DNA from 2 places in the Paraburkholderia sp. RCC_158 genome. Region 1 is predicted to be linked to the other one. Evidence: riboswitches for the same ligand, from Rfam matches in the RefSeq annotation. Region 1 holds a riboswitch; the other holds the start of a gene.
The links. Region 1 has a riboswitch for FMN ahead of ribB (3,4-dihydroxy-2-butanone-4-phosphate synthase). Riboswitches for the same ligand answer to the same signal wherever they lie in the genome.
Positions count from the first base shown of each region.

Region 2: it holds a riboswitch for FMN, as region 1 does, so the genes downstream of both, AB6809_RS27420 (6,7-dimethyl-8-ribityllumazine synthase) here and ribB (3,4-dihydroxy-2-butanone-4-phosphate synthase) in region 1, are expected to answer to the same signal.

Region 1 covers NZ_JBFUPM010000010.1:198,207-207,742, forward strand. Annotated here, with positions in the region: gene AB6809_RS20855 (HAD family phosphatase) at 1-541, shown strand, start outside; gene ribB (3,4-dihydroxy-2-butanone-4-phosphate synthase) at 604-1,320, opposite strand; FMN riboswitch at 1,475-1,659, opposite strand; gene AB6809_RS20865 (helix-turn-helix domain-containing protein) at 1,775-2,464, opposite strand; gene AB6809_RS20870 (MFS transporter) at 2,707-3,894, opposite strand; gene AB6809_RS20875 (VOC family protein) at 3,937-4,335, opposite strand; gene AB6809_RS20880 (LysR family transcriptional regulator) at 4,455-5,447, shown strand; gene miaB (tRNA (N6-isopentenyl adenosine(37)-C2)-methylthiotransferase MiaB) at 5,601-6,986, shown strand; gene AB6809_RS20890 (PhoH family protein) at 7,096-8,169, shown strand; gene ybeY (rRNA maturation RNase YbeY) at 8,228-8,689, shown strand; gene AB6809_RS20900 (gamma-glutamylcyclotransferase) at 8,744-9,511, shown strand.
Region 2 covers NZ_JBFUPM010000018.1:103,143-112,678, forward strand. Annotated here, with positions in the region: gene AB6809_RS27395 (NAD(P)/FAD-dependent oxidoreductase) at 1-1,090, opposite strand, end outside; gene AB6809_RS27400 (hypothetical protein) at 1,316-2,038, opposite strand; gene AB6809_RS27405 (winged helix-turn-helix domain-containing protein) at 2,348-3,928, shown strand; gene AB6809_RS27410 (YbhB/YbcL family Raf kinase inhibitor-like protein) at 4,006-4,584, opposite strand; gene AB6809_RS27415 (MBL fold metallo-hydrolase) at 4,771-5,703, opposite strand; FMN riboswitch at 5,981-6,140, shown strand; gene AB6809_RS27420 (6,7-dimethyl-8-ribityllumazine synthase) at 6,211-6,711, shown strand; gene AB6809_RS27425 (glucose 1-dehydrogenase) at 6,777-7,568, opposite strand; gene AB6809_RS27430 (glycerol kinase) at 7,596-9,065, opposite strand; gene AB6809_RS27435 (ABC transporter permease) at 9,100-9,536, opposite strand, start outside.

The DNA of each region.
Region 1 (9,536 bases):
GTCGCGCTTTCTCGAAGGTATCGAGACCGCGTTCGGCATCACGCTGCCGGCCGATTTTCTGAACGCGATAGAACACAACGTCGAACTCGCGCTCGCTGCGTCACTTAGTCCGATCAACGGTGTGCGCGACGCGCTGCAGCGCGTGACGCTGCCCGCTGCCGTGGTGTCGAACAGCCGCATGTCGCGCGTCGCCGCATCGCTGCGGCGCGCCGGATTGCAGCAGATTTTCGGCGAGCGCGTGTTCAGCGCGGAACAGGTCGCGCGGCCGAAGCCGTTCCCCGACGTGTACCTGTTCGCCGCGCAGACGCTCGGCGTCGATCCATCGCGATGCATCGTCGTGGAAGACAGCGTGGCGGGCTTGAACGCGGCGCGCGCGGCGGGAATAAAGACGATCGCGTTTGTCGGCGCGAGCCATATTCCCGACGGCTACGCGGACGCGCTGCGCAAGATGGGCATCACGCGCATCATGCAGCACATGGACGAATTGCCGGCGTTGATCGACGCAGGTGTGCGCGGCGAGTTCGGCGACGTGCAGTCGTAGCGGTTCAGAGAACCGCTCACTTCACGCGCCACGCCGCTCACCGCCGTGAATTCACCTTGAATTCAAGCCGCTTCGACGCATTCGCGCGCCTGCGTCAGCGCCAGGCGAAACTCGGCCAGCTCCGCAATCGTCAGCATCGGCAGATTGTGTTTTGCGGCAAAGCGTTCGACGTCGGCACCGCGCGTCATCGTGCCGTCGGCGTTCATCAATTCGCAGAGCACGCCGGCGGGCTTGAGCCCGGCCAGAATCGCGAGGTCCACGGTGCCTTCGGTATGTCCGCGACGCGCCAGCACGCCGCCCGGCATCGCGCGCAACGGGAACACATGGCCGGGGCTCACGATGTCGGCAGGCTTCGCATTATCGGCAATCGCCGCGCGGATCGTCGTCAGCCGGTCGAGTGCGGACACACCGGTCGTCACGCCCTCGCGCGCCTCGATCGACACCGTGAACGCGGTGCCGTGACGGCTTTCGTTATTGACGGCCATCGGCGGAAGTTCGAGCGCGCGGACCTTGTCGTCGGTCAGACACAGGCACACGATGCCGCTGCATTCGCGAATCAGCAGCGCCATGGTTTCGACGGAAAGACGCTCGGCGGAGACGATCAGATCGGCCTCGTTCTCGCGGTCGTCGTCGTCTTGCAGCACGACGGCGCGGCCTTCGCGCATGGCTTGCAAGGCGGCGGCGATACGCGGCGGAACGGCTTCGGTGGAGAGCAGCGGGAGATCGGCGAATGCGTCGTGCGCAAGCGTCGAAGGAGCGGGAAAAGTAGCAAAGGACATGGTTGAAACGCTCATCGCAAAAGTTGGGCGAGAAACGTTTCAGGGCATTGCAAACAGACAAAGACGCGCCGTGCAGCGCCGCCTCACGATGCAGGCGGCGTTCGCGCACCACTCCGACATGCGAGCGGCGCCACGGAAACGAACATGACTATCTGCACATCTTCTTCCATCCGGACTGTGACCGTCGGCTCTGGCTTCTCACCAGATCTGCTGACCCCGCGGCGGCTTTCGGTCGATTGAAAACCGCGCTATTGCGGGCGCTCGCGGGCTCGCCGGCCTGCGCTTTCGCGCTGCCGGCATACCGCCGGTGGGGAATTTCGCCCCGCCCTGAAGACGCACTGATTGCCGGACGAACCGGCGGGCCAAGCATACAACAGTCGCGCGCGAACCGCAGCGCAACCCCTACTGCCCGGACGGGTTTCGCGCCCGGGCGGCGCCTATGCGGCGCATTCGATCAAACGGGCGCAGCCTCGCGCGACGTGTCGTGCTGCGCCGGCACGTCCCAGCGCGGCGGCGTCTCGGCCTTCAGCGTCACTCGAAACGCGCGCGCTTCGGTGTCGCCGGGATTGCGCAGACTATGCGGCTGATCGGCGTCGAACACGATCGCGTCGCCCGTTGCCAGCAACTGGCGCTGATCGTGCACGCTGACCTCGAGCGTGCCCTCGCTGACGACGAGATTGACCGTCGTGCCAGGCGCGCGGCGCACGCCCGCTTCCGTGTGCAACGGCGCGATGCGCAGCTCGTGAAATTCGGCGGCGGTCGGCTCGTTGTCGGGATAGAGCGGGCGAGCCGAATAGCGTCCGTTGGAACTGACGACGCGCGACGAACGCTCCGCCGGCAAGTGCTCGAAACCGTTCGTCGCGTGACGTCGCAGGAAGGCCGCGACCGACACCTTCAACGCGGCGGCCACCTTGCACAGCACCTTGATGGACGGCACGCTGCGCGCCGATTCGATTTGCGCGAGCATCGCGCGCGATACGCCGGACGCGCGGGCCAATGCGTCGAGCGACAACTGACGTTCCGCGCGCAAACGCGCGAGATTCACGCCGACGAGATGTTCGAGCGCGTCGAAAGGTTCAGCGGCACGCGGCGGCGCATCGGTATCGGCCGTGGGATCGCGGACCAGAGCAAGCGGGGAATGCATGATTGCCTCCAGAAGCGCCGCCGGGCGGCGGGCAAACAGTTAGTGGAAGCAAGATAGCATCGCGCCCCGCAGCGCCCAACGAAGTTATCTTCACACTGTTATCAGTATTGCGGAGGACGCTTTTCGCAAAGCTTGTGCGCATTTTTCATATGCGGAGCGCAGTGCGCGTTTGGTTGTGGTCGCGATTGCGATTGCGGCTGTGATGGCGTGCAACGGCCTCCGCGTGCACGCCTCGCCAGGACTCACGCCCGCTCGCGCACCTGCACGCCGCTTCGCGCTTCATCGGATGCCGGCGTGTCCATGCGCGATGCGAACCACGTCAGCAGCAACGCACTCAAGCTCACCGCCGCCGCGACCCACGGCAACGTATCGAGCGAATGGCCGTGATCGATCACGAGACCGCCGAGCCACGCGCCGCCCGCATTGCCGACATTGAACGCGCCGATGTTCAGCGTCGACGCGAGATTCGGCGCCTTGGCCGCCTTCTCGACCACGCGCATCTGCAACGGCGGCACGGTCGCGAACGCGGCGATGCCCCACACGAACACGGTGACCGCCGCGGCCACCTGCGAATGGCTGGTGCGGGCGAACAGCGCCATCACGACGGCAAGCGCCGCGAGAATGGCCATCAGCGAAGGCATCAGCGCGCGGTCCGCGAGCTTGCCGCCCACGGTGTTGCCGATCGTCAGTCCCACGCCGAACAGCACGAGAATCAGCGTGACGGCGCGCGGCGAGAAGCCGCTCACCTGCTCGAGAATCGGCGCGATGTACGTGAACACGACGAACACGCCGCCGAAGCCGAGCACGGTCATCGCGAGCGCGGTCCAGACTTGCGGGTCCTTCAGCACGCGCACTTCATGGCCGAGACCGGCCGGGGCGGAATCGTGGCGATTCGGCACGAGCGCCGTCACGCCCGCCAGCGACAGCACGCCGAACGCGCTGACAATCCAGAACGCGGCGCGCCAGCCGAACTCCTGGCCGACGAACGTGCCGAACGGCACGCCGAGCACGTTCGCGAGCGTGAGGCCGGTGAACATCAGCGCAATCGCGCTCGCGCGCTTTTCCGACGGCACGAGCGACGCCGCCACCACCGCGCCGATGCCGAAGAACGAGCCGTGCGCGAACGAGGTCACGACGCGCGCGATCATCAGCACCGAATAGCTCGACGCAATCGCGCACAGTGTATTGCCGACGATAAACACGCCCATCAGCAACTGCAGCGCGAGCTTGCGCGGCATTCTGCTGGTGACGACCGCGAGCAGCGGCGCGCCGACCGCGACGCCGAGCGCATAGCCGCTCACGAGCAGTCCCGCCGATGGAATCGACACGGCGAGATCGCGCGCGACTTCGGGCAGCAGGCCCATGATGACGAACTCGGTGGTCCCGATCGCGAAGGCGCTGATCGCGAGCGCGAGTAGTGGAATCGGCATTGTTGTTCTCCAGCTTGCAGGTTCGAAGTTTTACGGTTGGTTTTACGGTTGAGCGTGATGCAGCGCCGTCACGAATTCGACGACGACGCCCGGCGCGAGCGCCACGAAAATCTGCATGGCGGCTTTTTGCGGGGCCATCGGCGGGACTTGCGCCGTTCGATAGACGACGCCGGATGCGCGCAGGCGCGCGAGCAGCGCCTGCCATTCGGCGGCGCTTTCCAGACGGAAGGCGATATGGTCGATGCGTGGCGCCGCCCGTAGCGACGGGTCGGGCGCGGTCGCTTCGACCAGATGCACGACCGGCCGGCCGTCCGCGTAGAGCCAGTAGCCGTCGACGGAAAACGGCGGACGCGCGCCTTGCGTCAAGCCGGCAATATCGACGAAGAAACGGCGGGCCGCGTCGAGATCGGCCGTGACGATGGTCGCGTGATCCAGTTGCATGATTTCCGGCGGCGCTCAGCGCCGCATGAGTTTTCGAGAAACGAATTGTCGGCGCGCGGCGGCCATTTGATAATTGGCGTAGCATTTGAAGCATTTTCAAATGCCATTTGAAGCGAGCGATGGATAATCTCGGCGACATTCGCCTCTTTGTCGAGGCCGCGCAGCAAGGCAGTTTGTCCGCGGCGGGCCGCAAAATGGGGCTCACGCCCGCCGCCGCGAGCGCGCGCCTCGCCAAACTCGAAGCCGGCCTGAAGGCGCGGCTTTTCGAGCGCACGACCCGCCAGTTGCGGCTTACCGACGAAGGCCGTCTCTATCTGAACTGTTGCCGCCAGGCGCTGCAATCGCTGGACGACGCCAAGGCCGCGCTTCAGGCCGGGCAAGGCGTGGTGCGCGGCAAGGTGCGCGTGTCGGCGACTTCGGACTTCGGCCGCAATCTGCTGATGCACTGGCTCGACGAATTCAACGCGCTCTACCCTGAAGTGACGTTCGCGCTCACGCTGTCGGATTCGCTGTCGAATCTCGTGCAGGAGGACATCGACTTGGCGATCCGCTTCGGCGTGCCGCAAGACAGCTCGCTCGTCGCCCGCAAGCTCGCGCCGAACCGGCGTGTGCTGTGCGCGTCGCCGGAATACATCGCGCGCAAAGGCGAGCCCGAAGACCCGCACGATCTCGCCAATTTCGACTGCATCGTGCTCAACACCGGCTCGGGGCCGGCCAACGAATGGCGGTTCACGCGCGGTGACGAAGTGCAGAACTACACGGTGCCGCTCGAAACCGCGCGCGAGACCAACGACGGCGCCGTCGCCCGCGAATGGGCGCTGCGCGGCTACGGCATCGTGATCAAGTCGATGTGGGACGTGGAAGCGGATCTGCGCGCGGACGGCCTGAAAATCCTGCTGCCCGAATGGCGCTATCCGGACGCGCCGCTGCACGCGCTCTACCACCGCAACCGCTTCATGGCGCCGCGCGTGCGCGTGCTGCTGGATTTTCTGAGCGAGCGCTTCGCGCAGGTATCGGACGAACTGGAAGGCCTGCTCGGCTTGCCGCCCGCAGCGCTGGAGGCGCCGGAGACCGATATCAGCCGCGAGGCCCTATCCGGCGAAGGGCTATAATATTGCGTTACGCGGCAAGCGCGCGCGGGCTGCGGCTAAAGCCCAGCCGACGGCGACCAGAAGCCCCGTCCCACGGACATCGCGCACGTTTTCGCCTCTCCTCGACCCTTTATACAGCGCCCCCAGGTTAACCACTGCGACCGGCGAAATTCGATGACCAAGAAAGTTTATGTAAAGACCTTTGGCTGCCAGATGAACGAGTACGACTCCGACAAGATGGTCGACGTACTCGGCGCGGCTGAGGGCCTCGTCAAGACCGACACGCCCGAAGACGCCGACGTGATTCTGTTCAACACCTGCTCGGTGCGCGAAAAAGCCCAGGAAAAAGTGTTCTCCGACCTCGGCCGCGTACGCGAGCTGAAGGAAGCCAATCCCAACCTGATCATCGGCGTGGGCGGCTGCGTGGCGAGCCAGGAAGGCGCGTCCATCGTCGCGCGCGCGCCTTATGTCGATCTGGTGTTCGGCCCGCAAACGCTGCACCGTCTGCCGCAAATGATCGACAAGCGCCGGGAAAGCGGCCGCGCGCAGGTCGACATCTCGTTTCCCGAAATCGAAAAGTTCGACCATCTGCCGCCCGCGCGCGTGGAAGGCCCGAGCGCTTTCGTGTCGATCATGGAAGGTTGCAGCAAGTACTGCAGCTACTGCGTCGTGCCCTACACGCGCGGCGAAGAAGTCTCCCGTCCGCTTGACGACGTTCTGACGGAAATTGCCGGTCTCGCCGATCAGGGCGTGCGCGAAGTCACCTTGCTGGGTCAGAACGTGAACGCCTATCGCGGCGCGCTGACCGTCGGCTCGTCGGAAATCGCCGACTTTGCGACGCTGATCGAATACGTCGCCGATATTCCGGGCATCGAACGGATTCGCTATACCACGTCGCATCCGAAGGAATTCACGCAGCGTCTGATCGACACCTACGCGAAGGTGCCGAAGCTCGTGAGCCACCTGCATCTGCCGGTGCAACACGGTTCGGACCGCATCCTGATGGCGATGAAGCGCGGCTACACGGTGCTCGAATACAAGTCGGTGATCCGCAAGCTGCGGGCGATTCGCCCGGACCTGTCGCTGTCCACTGACATGATCGTCGGATTTCCCGGCGAGACCGAAGAAGATTTCGACAAGATGATGGCGCTCGTGCACGAGATGAAGTACGACACGAGCTTCTCGTTCATCTACAGTCCGCGTCCGGGCACGCCGGCTGCGAACCTGCACGACGACACGCCGCGCGAAGTGAAGCTGAAGCGCCTGCAACACCTGCAAGCCACGATCGAGGAAAACGTCCAGCGCATCAGCGATTCGATGGTCGGCAAGGTGGAGCGTATTCTGGTCGAGCGCCCGGCGCGCAAGGACCCGAACGAGCTCGCGGGCCGCACGGAGAACAACCGCGTGGTGAATTTCCCGGCGCCGCTGGCTTCGCATGCACGGCTGACCGGTCAGATGGTCGACGTGAAAATCGTCAAAGCGTACCCACATTCGCTGCGTGGCGAGCTTGTGCTGGTGCACGACAATGCAGAAAACGGCGCGAGTGCCACCACCCATTGACCGACCAATGACTGACCATTGACGCAAACGCGCGGCGCCACGCGAACGTAAAACCGCAAGCCGGCCGCCGCCGCCCGCGTACTGAAACCGACAGGATCGACTCATCGCCTTGAAAACCACTCAGCCGCATCTGGAATTCACCGCTCCGCGCGACGACAACGCGCGGCTCGCCAACCTCTGCGGACCGCTCGACGAAAACCTGCGGCAGATCGAGCAGGCGCTCGACGTGACGCTGCAACGCCGCGGACACCGCATCACGATCCGCGGGCGCGGCGCGAAACTCGCGCTCACCGCGCTCGAAAACTTCTACAACAACGCGCGCGATCCGCTGTCGGTCGACGACATCCAGCTCGCGCTCGTCGAAGTGCGCCACCCGGCGCGGCATCGCACGAACGGCAACGGCAATGGCGACGAAGCCGGCGAGCCTGGCTTTCCGGGCAACCCCGACCATCCGTTCGACCAGCCCGCCGATCTTCTCGAAGACGACGCCGAGGAACTCGGTCCGAAGCTCTACACCCGGCGCGCCGATCTGCGCGGCCGCACGCCGGCGCAGCGCGACTATCTGAAGCAGATCGTCTCGCACGACGTCACCTTCGGCATCGGCCCGGCGGGCACCGGCAAGACGTATCTGGCGGTGGCCTGCGCCGTGGACGCGCTCGAGCGCGATCAGGTCAAGCGCATCGTGCTGACGCGGCCGGCCGTCGAAGCCGGCGAGCGGCTCGGCTTTCTGCCGGGCGATCTCGCGCAGAAGGTCGATCCGTACCTGCGTCCGCTGTACGACGCGCTGTACGATCTGCTCGGCTTCGACAAGACCGCGAAGATGTTCGAGCGGCAGATGATCGAGATCGCGCCGCTCGCGTACATGCGCGGCCGCACGCTGAATCACGCGTTCATCATTCTCGACGAGGCGCAGAACACCACGCCCGAGCAGATGAAGATGTTCCTCACGCGGATCGGCTTCGGCTCGAAGGCCGTGGTGACCGGCGACACGACGCAGGTCGACTTGCCGCGCGGCCACAAGAGCGGGCTCATCGAGGCGCAGCAGGTGCTGTCGGACGTGCGCGGCATTGCGCTCACGCGCTTTACCAGCGCGGACGTGGTGCGCCATCCGCTCGTCGCGCGAATCGTCGAGGCCTACGACGCGCATTCGCAGAAGACCGCCAGCCCCTCGGATTCGCGTTGATGCGGCCCGACGCACAGCGCAGCGCGCAACACCTCGCCTGATAAGACATCGAACAAGCATGAGCCGCGCCCCGAAACTGACGCTGAATCTGCAATTCCCGGCCGCGAAGGCGTGGCCCGAACACAAGGCCGTGCTGCCGCGCGCGACGGTGGCCGGCTGGGTCAAGGCCGCGCTTTTCGCCGACGGCGAGCTGACCGTGCGTTTCGTCGACGCCGAGGAAGGCCGCACGCTGAATCGCACCTATCGCGGCAAGGACTATTCGACCAACGTGCTGACGTTTGCATACGCGGAGTCGGAGGACGATCCCGTCACTGGCGATCTGATCCTCTGCTGTCCGGTTGTCGAAAAGGAAGCCGCCGAGCAGGGCAAGCCGCTCGTCGCCCATTACGCGCATCTGCTCGTGCACGGTACGCTGCATGCGCAAGGCTACGACCACGAAGTCGAAGAAGAAGCCGAGGAAATGGAAGCGCTCGAAACCGAGATTCTCGGCAAGCTCGGCTTTCCCGACCCCTACCGTTGACCCTTGACTGTTAGCCGCTAACCTTTAACCACTGCACGCTGCCCGAACCGAACCGTGAGTTCCTTTCCTTCCGACTCCGACACTGACGCCCGACCGCCCTGCCCGGACTATCCGCCGGCGCTCGGCGAGTCGCGGCTGCTGACCGACGAAGAACTGCGTGAGTCGCTGGAATGCACGCTGCGCGGCTGGGACCGGCTAAGCGACTTGTGGCTCTTCGGCTATGGCTCGCTGATCTGGAACCCTGGACTGCCCACTGTCGAAGCCACGCGCTCGAAGGTGCACGGCTATCACCGCGGGCTGTATCTGTGGTCGCGCGTGAATCGCGGCACGCCGGAGCAGCCGGGGCTTGTGCTCGCGCTCGATCGCGGCGGCTCGTGTACGGGCATCGCGTTTCGTCTCGCGGCAGAAGGCGCGATGCCGCATCTCGAGGCGCTGTGGCGCCGCGAAATGCCGATGGGTTCCTACCGGCCCGCGTGGCTGCCCTGTGTGCTCGCCGACGGCCGGCGCGTCGACGCACTTGCGTTCGTGATGCGCCGCGACGTGCCGACGTACACCGGCAAGCTCGGCGACGAGGTCGTCAAAACGGTGCTCGGCTGCGCGCGCGGCCGCTACGGCACGACGCTCGAGTACGTGAGCCGCACGGTTCACGCGCTGCGCGAAAGCGGCATGCCCGATCGCGCGCTGGAAGCGCTGCTCGCGCGCTGCCAGGCTGCGAGTGATGGGACGGAGGCGAACGGCGAGGCAAGCGGTGACTCAAGCGGCGACTCAAGCGGCGACTCAAGCGGCGGCGAGCTTCGCACACAGCCGCAGACGAAGCTGTGAGCGCGTACGCCGAAGCGCCACATGC
Region 2 (9,536 bases), on a different contig from region 1:
GCTTGATCTGGCGGTCCCAGCCTTCTGAATAGACCGCGCCCCACTCGCCGAGATCGAGACAAGTCGCATAAAACGGCTGGGTATACGCAAGCGTCGATTCGCCGATCAGATCGGCCGCGACATTGTGACCGCCGAATTTGCCCATCACCATTGCGTGCTGACAGGACATCAACGCGTAGTGCCCTTGATCGTCGCTACGCACTCGCGCCACATCGCCTGCGACGAACACGCCGGGCGCTTCTTCCACGCGCAGATCGGGTGCGACTTCGACACGGCCAAGCGGGTCGAGTCGCGACGAAACCTGCGCTGCAAGCGTGCTCGCTCGCATGCCGCCCGCCCATACCACCGTGTGCGCTTCGATATGCGTGCCCGAGGCGGTTCGGACGCCACTCGCGTCGACCGATACGACACTCGAGCCCAATACCGCTTCGATGCCCAGCGAAGCGAATGCCTCGGCGACGAAAGGCCGCGGGTTAGGTCCAAGATCGGGACCGATGTCGGCCTGCGAACCTACGACGATCACTTTGATCGCCGCATCCGGGCCGAATAGCGCGCGCATTCGTTTAGGCAATTCGGTTGCGATCTCGATGCCGGTAAAGCCGCATCCCACCACGGCAACGGTATTTCGAGCGCTTGAATCGGGCAGCTTCGCGAGTTCCTTCAGATGCTCTTCAAGTGCCGATGCGTCCTCCATGCAATCGACCGAGAATGCATACTCGGCGAGCCCTGGAATCGACGGCCGGCTTAACTTGCTGCCGCTCGTGAGCAGCAACCGGTCGTAACCGAGCGTGCGGGTTGCGCCGCTCGCGGCTATCACACGCACGGTCTTCTCGCGGACAGCGATTTCGTCGACACTGCCCTCGACGTAGTTCACACCGACGGCGTCAAGGAGAGGCAAAAGCGGCGCGGACATCAGATGCGGCTCGCTTTCGTACATCCGTGGCCGGATCTCCAACTCGGGTTTCGGCGAGATAAGCGTAATGTCGATGTCGCCAGCCGTTGCGCCGGCACGGTCGCGCACGCGAGCCGCGCCAAGCGCGCCCCACACTCCGGCGAAGCCGGCACCCACAATCAAGATCTTCTGCGACATGATTCTTGCCCTAAGTTTTTAAATTGCCAAGTTGACGATGTGCACCGGAACTCACGACAAACCGAGCCCTGCTGCGCTGCGCGACGATCGCTAATGATCGCGGCGGCCGACTCATCTGCCGCCCGCCGTCACGACAAATCGTAGACTTGGTGCTCGAATGGCAGTAGGCACGCAAAGGAGATCACCGTGTTGTCTCGGGGACAACAATCGACGGCTTCAATGTCGTCAATTCATTCTGGCGAGCTCGGCTTCGAGCGTCGCATGGGGATGTTCGCCATCCTCCTTGGCAAGATTCACGATGGTGCGAATGCTCCACGGCACTTCGGATCTGGAAGCGTGTTGTTCAGCGGCAGTCGCGTGTTCCTGCATTGCCTGCTTTACGCCATTGGGAAAGGCAACCCTCGTGTCTCCCACCGCCGTCTGCAATACATGCAATACGGCCTGGCCAAACTTCACGCATTCTTCGCGCGTCGGCATTTTTCCTTTCTGCATGACCGAGTCTTTCCAGTCGTTCTGTTGGTGGCTGAGTAGAACGGGACGCCGCGCGCAGAAGTTCCGGTAGTTCAGCAAGTAGGCTTCCTGGCGATTTTGTGGGCTAATGCCCAGCAGCTTCCACGCGGCATCGAAACGCTCTTTCTTTATTCCGTTCTCGTACGCCATCGCGCGCAGAAAGAATTCGTGAAAGGCTTCGAGACTCGCGGTGCAGGACGATACCGATTGTCGATAGTGTCCATCGCGTATCGCGTAAGCGGCGAGTTCAAAAAGAATCTCGAACTTCTGCTGCCGCAATGCCACGATCTGCTGATGACCGCGCGAGCACTCGGATCTATACCTTCCGTCGCCGTCGGGTCGAAGATCCAGCAAAACAGAAGAAAGAACGGAATTCCCTACGGAGCTTCCGTCCGGGTTGCATTCGAGGCAAATAATGGGAACCGATATCTTTGTCATGGCATGTCTCACAGTGGGATGTTGTTTCTCGCTTCTCGCCGCATCAACTCTTCTCTAATCTTCTCTACTCGCTTCACCAGCAGACCACACGCGGAGGCGCAAACCTCGTTCGAGACCAGGTCTCGCTGGCACTCTATGCCCAATCAACCGCTTCTGCAGATGAGGTACGGTGAATGGGCTAGTACGCCAATCGCTCAATGGTCCGATGTTGTCCTGGCGGCAACACTGTGATATCCCACCGGCGTCTTCCATGTTCTGAGCGGCGCAACTAGGATTGCTTGTGACGCAATGTTTCGCCGCGGAGAGACCGTGGTATGGGTCTATTCCAATGCACCTGAATCGCGCAATCCGGAGTCTGCTGAGAAGATGAATGCCAAGGAAGATTTTTTGCGTTCCGGCGTGATGACAAATACCGACCGGCACGACTACGGCGAGGCCATATCGTTTGGGCCGTTCACGCTGTTTCCGGCCGAGAGGCGTCTCGAACGGTCAGGTTCATTCGTGCAAATAGGCAGCCGCGCGCTGGATATTCTTATTGCGCTTATTCAGAACGCCGGACAGGTCGTGGAGCGGCGCATGTTGATGTCGCATGCGTGGCGGAATATCGTCGTGGACGAAAGCAACCTGCGCGTGAACATTGCTGGATTACGCAAAGCACTGGGCGACGGCGAGGACGGTGCGCGCTACATTAAAAACGTTCAGGGCATCGGCTACTGCTTTGTTGGTCAGCTTACGCGTGAACGCATCGTTGCCGAATCCAGTTCGTTGTTTGCTGAACCGTCTCCCCGCGTACATTCCGGCGACTTCGCACCAGGATCCGCCTGCCCACAAGGTCGCGACGAGGTCTTGCGAACGCTTGCGTCCGACTTGAGCAGACATCGGCTCATATCTATTGTGGGACCGGGAGGCATCGGCAAAACGACAGTCGCCATTGCTCTCGCAAAGAGACTATCCGGAGTGTTTCCTTCGGAGATCCACGTCGCCGACTTAAGCGAGCTCGCTCATGGCGATACGGTAGCGCTCACGCTCGCTCGTCTGCTTGGGTTAGGCGATCTTCACCACATACCCGTCGCATGCATCGCCAATTATCTTTGCACCCGGCGCGCGCTGATCATTCTGGACAACTGCGAGCATGTCATCGACGAGGTGACGTCGCTCACAACGCAAATCCTCGCGGTCTCATCCGCGACCTATTTCGTGCTGACAAGTCGCGAGGCGCTACGAGTGAAATACGAACACGTCTGCCGCCTGCCTGCGCTCGAAGTCCCGCCGGGACCTGAGGTGATTTCGATCGAACATGCGCATACTTATCCCGCCGTGCAGGTATTCATTCAACGCGCTCTGGAAGCGGGCGCGAGATTCCCGCAGACCAGCAAGAGCTATGCAGCCATTTCGGAGATGTGCCGCGAACTGGAAGGCGTTGCGCTTGCAATCGAACTTGCTGCGGCGCGCGTCGCGACGTTTGGACTGGCCGGCACCATGACGCTGCTCGGAACCCGCTCACGTCTTCAATGGCAGGGATGCCGCAATGCGCCTGCGAGGCATCGGAGTCTCGCCGCATCGATTGGATGGAGTTACGCGCTGCTGTCGGACGAGGAGAGGTCCGCTTTCCGGCGGTTGTCGTCGTTTGAACAGCCCGCAACGCTCGATGCGGTCCTCGCGGCGGTCGCGAACGGAACGAATGGAACGGGCGATCTTTCGAATGCGATAGACGTAGTTGAAGGTCTGGTTGCAAAGCACATGCTGCACATCCAGCCCGGACCGGACGACTTGCCTCGCTATCGGCTCGCGGCTTCGGAAAGAATCTATGCACGAGAACAACTCAATCAGCCTGCGCTCGATAAGCGGAGCATCGTGCAATTGAACGGCGTGCAAAGGATTTGCATCTGAAATACGGCAACCGTTCCACCGGCAGCCGAGCTGCCAGGAACGGTTGCCGATATCCTGGTTCTTGCACCCGTCAGTCGTTAATCGTTAGTCGACGCGCGATGATATCTCGCGACATACTTCGCCTGAGCAATGACTTTCCCATGCATCTGATAGGCGACGACTGCGGGACTCGCCGCCGGGGCGACATCGATTTGCGCCACGTCGAGAGCAGACGCCGTCACGACATATCGATGCGATTCCCCTTTAGGCGGACACGGTCCGCCGTATCTGGATTCGCCGAAGTCCGTCAACGTCTCAATGGCGCCTGCCGGCAAGAGCTTCGAATTGCCGGAAGCGCCTTTTTCGAGCGACGACTCGGAAGGTGGAATATTGGCGATCTCCCAATGCGTCCAGCCGAGCCCGCCAGTCGGCGCATCAGGGTCGAAGATGGTCACGACAATGCTCTTTGTGCCGCGCGGAACGTGAGCCCATGAAATGCGCGGCGAAACGTTGTTGCCGTGACAGCCAAAGCCTCCGTACACCTGCTCGTTCGAAAAGTGCCCGTCACGCAGGTCATCGACCCTGATCGTGAACGGCTCGGCGCCGGCTATCGCGGGGATGACCGCCAGCGCCATCGACGTGCATAAAATTGCGGGCAACAAACTCTTCACTCTCATGATGCGCTCCGTTGAAGGATGAAAGATGCGTGCAACCGGTATCAACGGCACCGCATTGATCTGCCGCGGTCACACCAGGGCAAGTGACCGTTTGCAAAAAACCGCCGTGAGCCTTGTGCGCTCGTGGCGGTTTTCTGACAAACGTCAGTGCCATCTATACGGCGATGGTTGATCGTCGGGCACCGATCAGTAGTCCCACACCACCGGCACGAAATGGAAGCCGTTGTCCGTCTTCGCAACGTGACCGATGGATGGGAACGCGACGTGCGCTGCGGCCAGCAGAGCGCCGGTTTCCGCGGCTTCGTTGAGTAGCGCGATACGCACGTCCGCAGCCAATTCAGGATCGTGCTCGAAGCCGTTTTGCCAGTCGGGATGGTCGAAGTTGACCTCGAAAATCGCGTCGCCCACGAACGTCAGTTTTTCGCCGTTCGATGCGACGTCCACGACGCAATGCCCCGGTGTGTGTCCACCCGTCACGCGCGCCGACACGCCCTTGGCAACTTCCACGGTCTGATCGAACTGCACGATGTTTTCGCGGTAGAGTTCCGCGAACGTCGCAGCAGCCTTGCGTAGCGCCGGAGGAACAGTTTCCGGCATCACCGTCCTGCTGAAGTCCGGATTTTTCCAGAACTCTACTTCCTTCGCCGACACGTGAATGCGCACGTCCGGGCGCAGCTTGGCCCTGACGCCGGCAACGTTCAGGCCGCCGACGTGGTCCATGTGCATGTGCGTGATCACGATGTCGGTAATCGCAGCGAGGTCGATGCCCGCCGACTCCAGGCGCATCACCGAGCGGCCGGCGCGCGTGAAGTATTCGAAACCGTCGCCCACGCCCGAGTCGATCAGGATCAGGCGGTCGCCGCTGCGCACGAGCGCAATATTCAGCGCCCAGTCGAACATGTCGCGCTGCAGGAAGCGACCATCGAACCATTCGTTGCGGTCAGCTTCGCTCACGTTAGTCGACATGGTGGAGGTGGGCAGCGGCAGAACGCCATCGCTGATCAGCACGACGTCAACGTCGCCCACGCGCACGCCGTAGCGGGAAGACACGAGTTCGCCTGACCCTTCTTTGCCGACGTTGGCGATAACCGGCCGCACATTGCGAGTTGTTTCGCTCATGTTCAATAGTCCAATTGATTAAGTGGGGTGAGCCGCACTGCACCGCGCGACGCGGTTCACGAGCACGACCACGAGTGTCACGCGCTCCGTATTGCCTGCATTTGGAGGGAGCGTGTGACAGATAGTAGTCAGCGGGGACGAGCGCCAGTAGCATCGCGAATGCGTACACCATGTTGCCTGGAGGGCAACAATTTCAGGCAGGCACGCAGTGAAATGTGGTGCGGGTGACGCAGCAGATTTGCCGGATACGTGGTAATTTACGCACCGTTCTTCAAGAACACGTTCTCGGGGCGGGGTGCGATTCCCCACCGGCGGTAATCGTCTTTTGCAGACGTAGCCCGCGAGCGCTCTGTTTCGATATTGCTGCGATAACAGAGGTCAGCAGACCCGGTTGGATTCCGGGGCCGACGGTATAGTCCGGATGAAAGAGAACAGAACAGCCACAATGCCCGCACTGGCGGGAAACGGCTGTTCTTCGCCCTGTTCACACAAAACAGGCTGAACTCCATGAACACATCTCACTTGATCGAAGCACAAGCAGCATTCGTTTCCGGCGGCAACCGCGGTCGCATCGCTTTTGTCCAGGCGTGCTGGCACCGCGATATCGTCGACCAATGCAAAACCTCTTTCCTTAAGGTCATCGAGGACTTTGGTTATGCGAGCGGCGACATCGATCTTTATGAAGTACCTGGAGCGTTCGAGATCCCGCTGCACGCAAAACGGCTGGCACAGAGCGGTCGATACGCTGGCATCGTTGCAGCCGGACTTGTTGTCGACGGGGGCATCTATCGCCATGAATTCGTCGCTCAAGCGGTCATTTCAGGCTTGATGCAGGTTCAACTCGAAACAGGTGTTCCTGTGTTCTCTGCCGTGCTGACGCCGCACCACTTTCACCACGGGGAAGAGCATGTGAAGTTCTTCACTGAGCACTTCGTCGTGAAGGGCGCAGAAGTGGCGCGCGCTTGCGGCGAGACAGTGAATAAGCTTTCGCTATTGCAGACCGCCTGAGACTCGCGGACCGAGTCCGATAGAAAGTCGCGAGGCAACGTGTCTCGCGACCTGCGAACGCGGCCTCAGGACATGAACATTCCGCCATCGACGTTCACGGTCTGCCCCGTGATGTACGACGCGTCATCGGACGCCAGGAACGCGACCAGACCTGCTACATCCTTGTCGCTACCTGCACGCTTCATGGGAATGTTCTCGACCCACTCGGCCATGAGTTCGCCAGGCTTGTAATTGCCCAGCAGCTTGCCCCACGCTTCGTCGTTATACGACCACATGTCAGTCGCGATGATGCCGGGGCAGAACGCGTTCACTGTGATGCCCGTGGGCGCCAGTTCTTTCGCGAGGCTCTGCGTGATGCCCAGAACGCCAAACTTGCTGGCTGCATAGTGCGGGGTATAGACGAAACCTTGTCTGGCCTGTCCCGACGCCGTATTGATCAGACGGCCCGCTTTCCCGGCACGCAGCATCCGTCTCGCCGCTTCCTGGCAACACAGAAAAACGCCTTTGCTGTTCACCGCAAGTACGTTGTCCCATTCCTTCTCGGTCAGATCTTCCAGCTTCGCGATCGTAATGACGCCCGCGTTCTGGACTGAAACATCAACCTCACCTAGCGTGGCCGCGACTTCTTCGTAGAGCGCGACAACCTGTTCCTTGCTCGTGACATCGGTTTGCACGGCGAGGGCCTCGAAGCCGGAATCGCGTAGCTGCGCGGCAGCGTCGTGCACGGCTTTTTCATTCGCCGACACGCACACTTTCGCGCCCTCCTGCGCAAAGCGCCTGGCAATGCCCAATCCGATACCCCGGCTGCCGCCAGTGACAACCACCACCTTGTTTTCGAAACGCTGCTGGAATGCCATATGCCGATCTCCACTAATCGACGGAGCTTAAAGCCGTCGTATCCATTGCAACCATTGCTCGTGATTTCTTGCAGCCGCTTCGACGCCCGGCCCTGGTTCAACGCGTCGTGCCACCACGCGAGTCTCGCGATAGGCATCGAGTGAGTTGATTAACCCGAGCTTCAACGCGGCAAGCGCTGCTGCGCCCGCAGCCGATATTTCACTCAGCGTCAGCGTGCTCACCGGCCGGTTCAATGTGTCCGCCAGGTATTGAAGAAGGAATGGCCGCTGAACCAGTCCTCCGTCGAGAAAGAGTTCGCGCAACGGGACGTCGGCAGCCCGCTCCATGACTGCGATCACGTCCCTGATCTGATAGACGATCGATTCATAAGCTGCGCGCACGACGTTTTGCCAGGACGTCGAGAAATTCAGCCCGACGATTTGCGCGCCGCCTGGATATTTCCAGTGCGGGCAACCGATTCCCGAAAAAGCCGGAATAAGAAACACGCCGCCGTTGTCGTATTCCGTGAACGCCTCTTCTGCTTCCGCAAAATCCTTGACGATGCGCAGCTTTTCCTTGAGGAACGAAGGCGTTGACCCCGCACTGATGACGATGCCTTCCAGCGCGTAATCCACCCGCTGTTCGGTGGCAAAGCAAAGCGTCGACACCAGACCGTGATTTGCGGGCAAGGGCTTGCCGCCCACGTTCATCATGATCGAGGAGCCCGTCCCCATTGTCGCCTTGGCAAAGCCGGGACTGAGGCAGCCTTCGCCAACAGCCGCCGCGTGGGAATCGCCGATCATCGATACGATTGGGATGGGTCGATCGAAAATGCCGTTGAAATCGCTCGCGCCGAAATCGGATGCCGACGGGCGCAGTTCAGGCAGCCGCAGTTTCTGCAAACCGAAATCGGCGAGCAGTTCGCGATCCCATTCAAGTCCTGCAAGATTGAACAGCATGGTTCGCGACGCGTTCGTGTAATCGGTGCGATACACGTCGCCCTTTGTCAAACGGTACAGAAGCCAGCTATCGACCGTGCCGAAGCGAGCGGTGCCGGCGGCGATATGCGTGCGCACCCGCTCATCGTTTTCGTTAAGCCAGATGAGCTTCGTTCCCGAAAAGTACGGGTCGATCAATAGTCCCGTCTTCTCTGCAATGACCTGTGCCCTGCCTTCCTGCTTCAGACGCTCGCATATCGCGAGAGAACGTTGGCACTGCCACGACACTGCCGGAACGATCGGGCGACCTTCGTCATCCCACAGCACGACCGTCTCACGCTGATTCGAGATGCCGACACCTGCTATCTCTTTCCGGTCGCCTTTGAATTCACCGAGGCAAATGGAAACCGCTTGCAGTACCGACTCATAAATCAGCTGCGGGTCCTGCTCGACGAATCCGTTGCGCGGATGCGTACACGGTACGGCTATGAAACCGCGAGCGTGCACCTGCCCCTCCGCATCGAACACGAGTGCTTTTGTACCGCTCGTGCCCTGATCGATTGCCAGAACATATTGCATGTTGCTTTCCAGAAGACGGCTCAACTCGTGACGCTCACGCGGTGAGCGAAACCATGCGGCTTTGCAGGCGCTGCTGCAACTGATCGATGACGACAGCGAAGATGATCACGAGGCCCTTGATCACCATCTGCCAGAAATCGCTGATACCGCACATCACCATGCCGTCGCCGAGAATGCTGATCACACAGGCGCCGACGACCGAACCGAAGACCGTACCGCGGCCACCCATCAACGCAGTTCCTCCCAATACGACCGCGGCAATCGCGTTCAGCTCGAACGTCTGGCCGGTCAATGGGTGAGCGGTCTGCAACTGCGCAGTGATCACCAGTCCGACGATCGCCGCACAGAATCCCGAGAACATGTACACGAACAGCTTCACGCGGTTGGTGCGGATTCCCGAGAAGCGCGCCGCCTGCTCGTTGCCGCCGATCGCATAGATGCGCCGGCCAAGCGGCGTGCGCCTCGCAACAA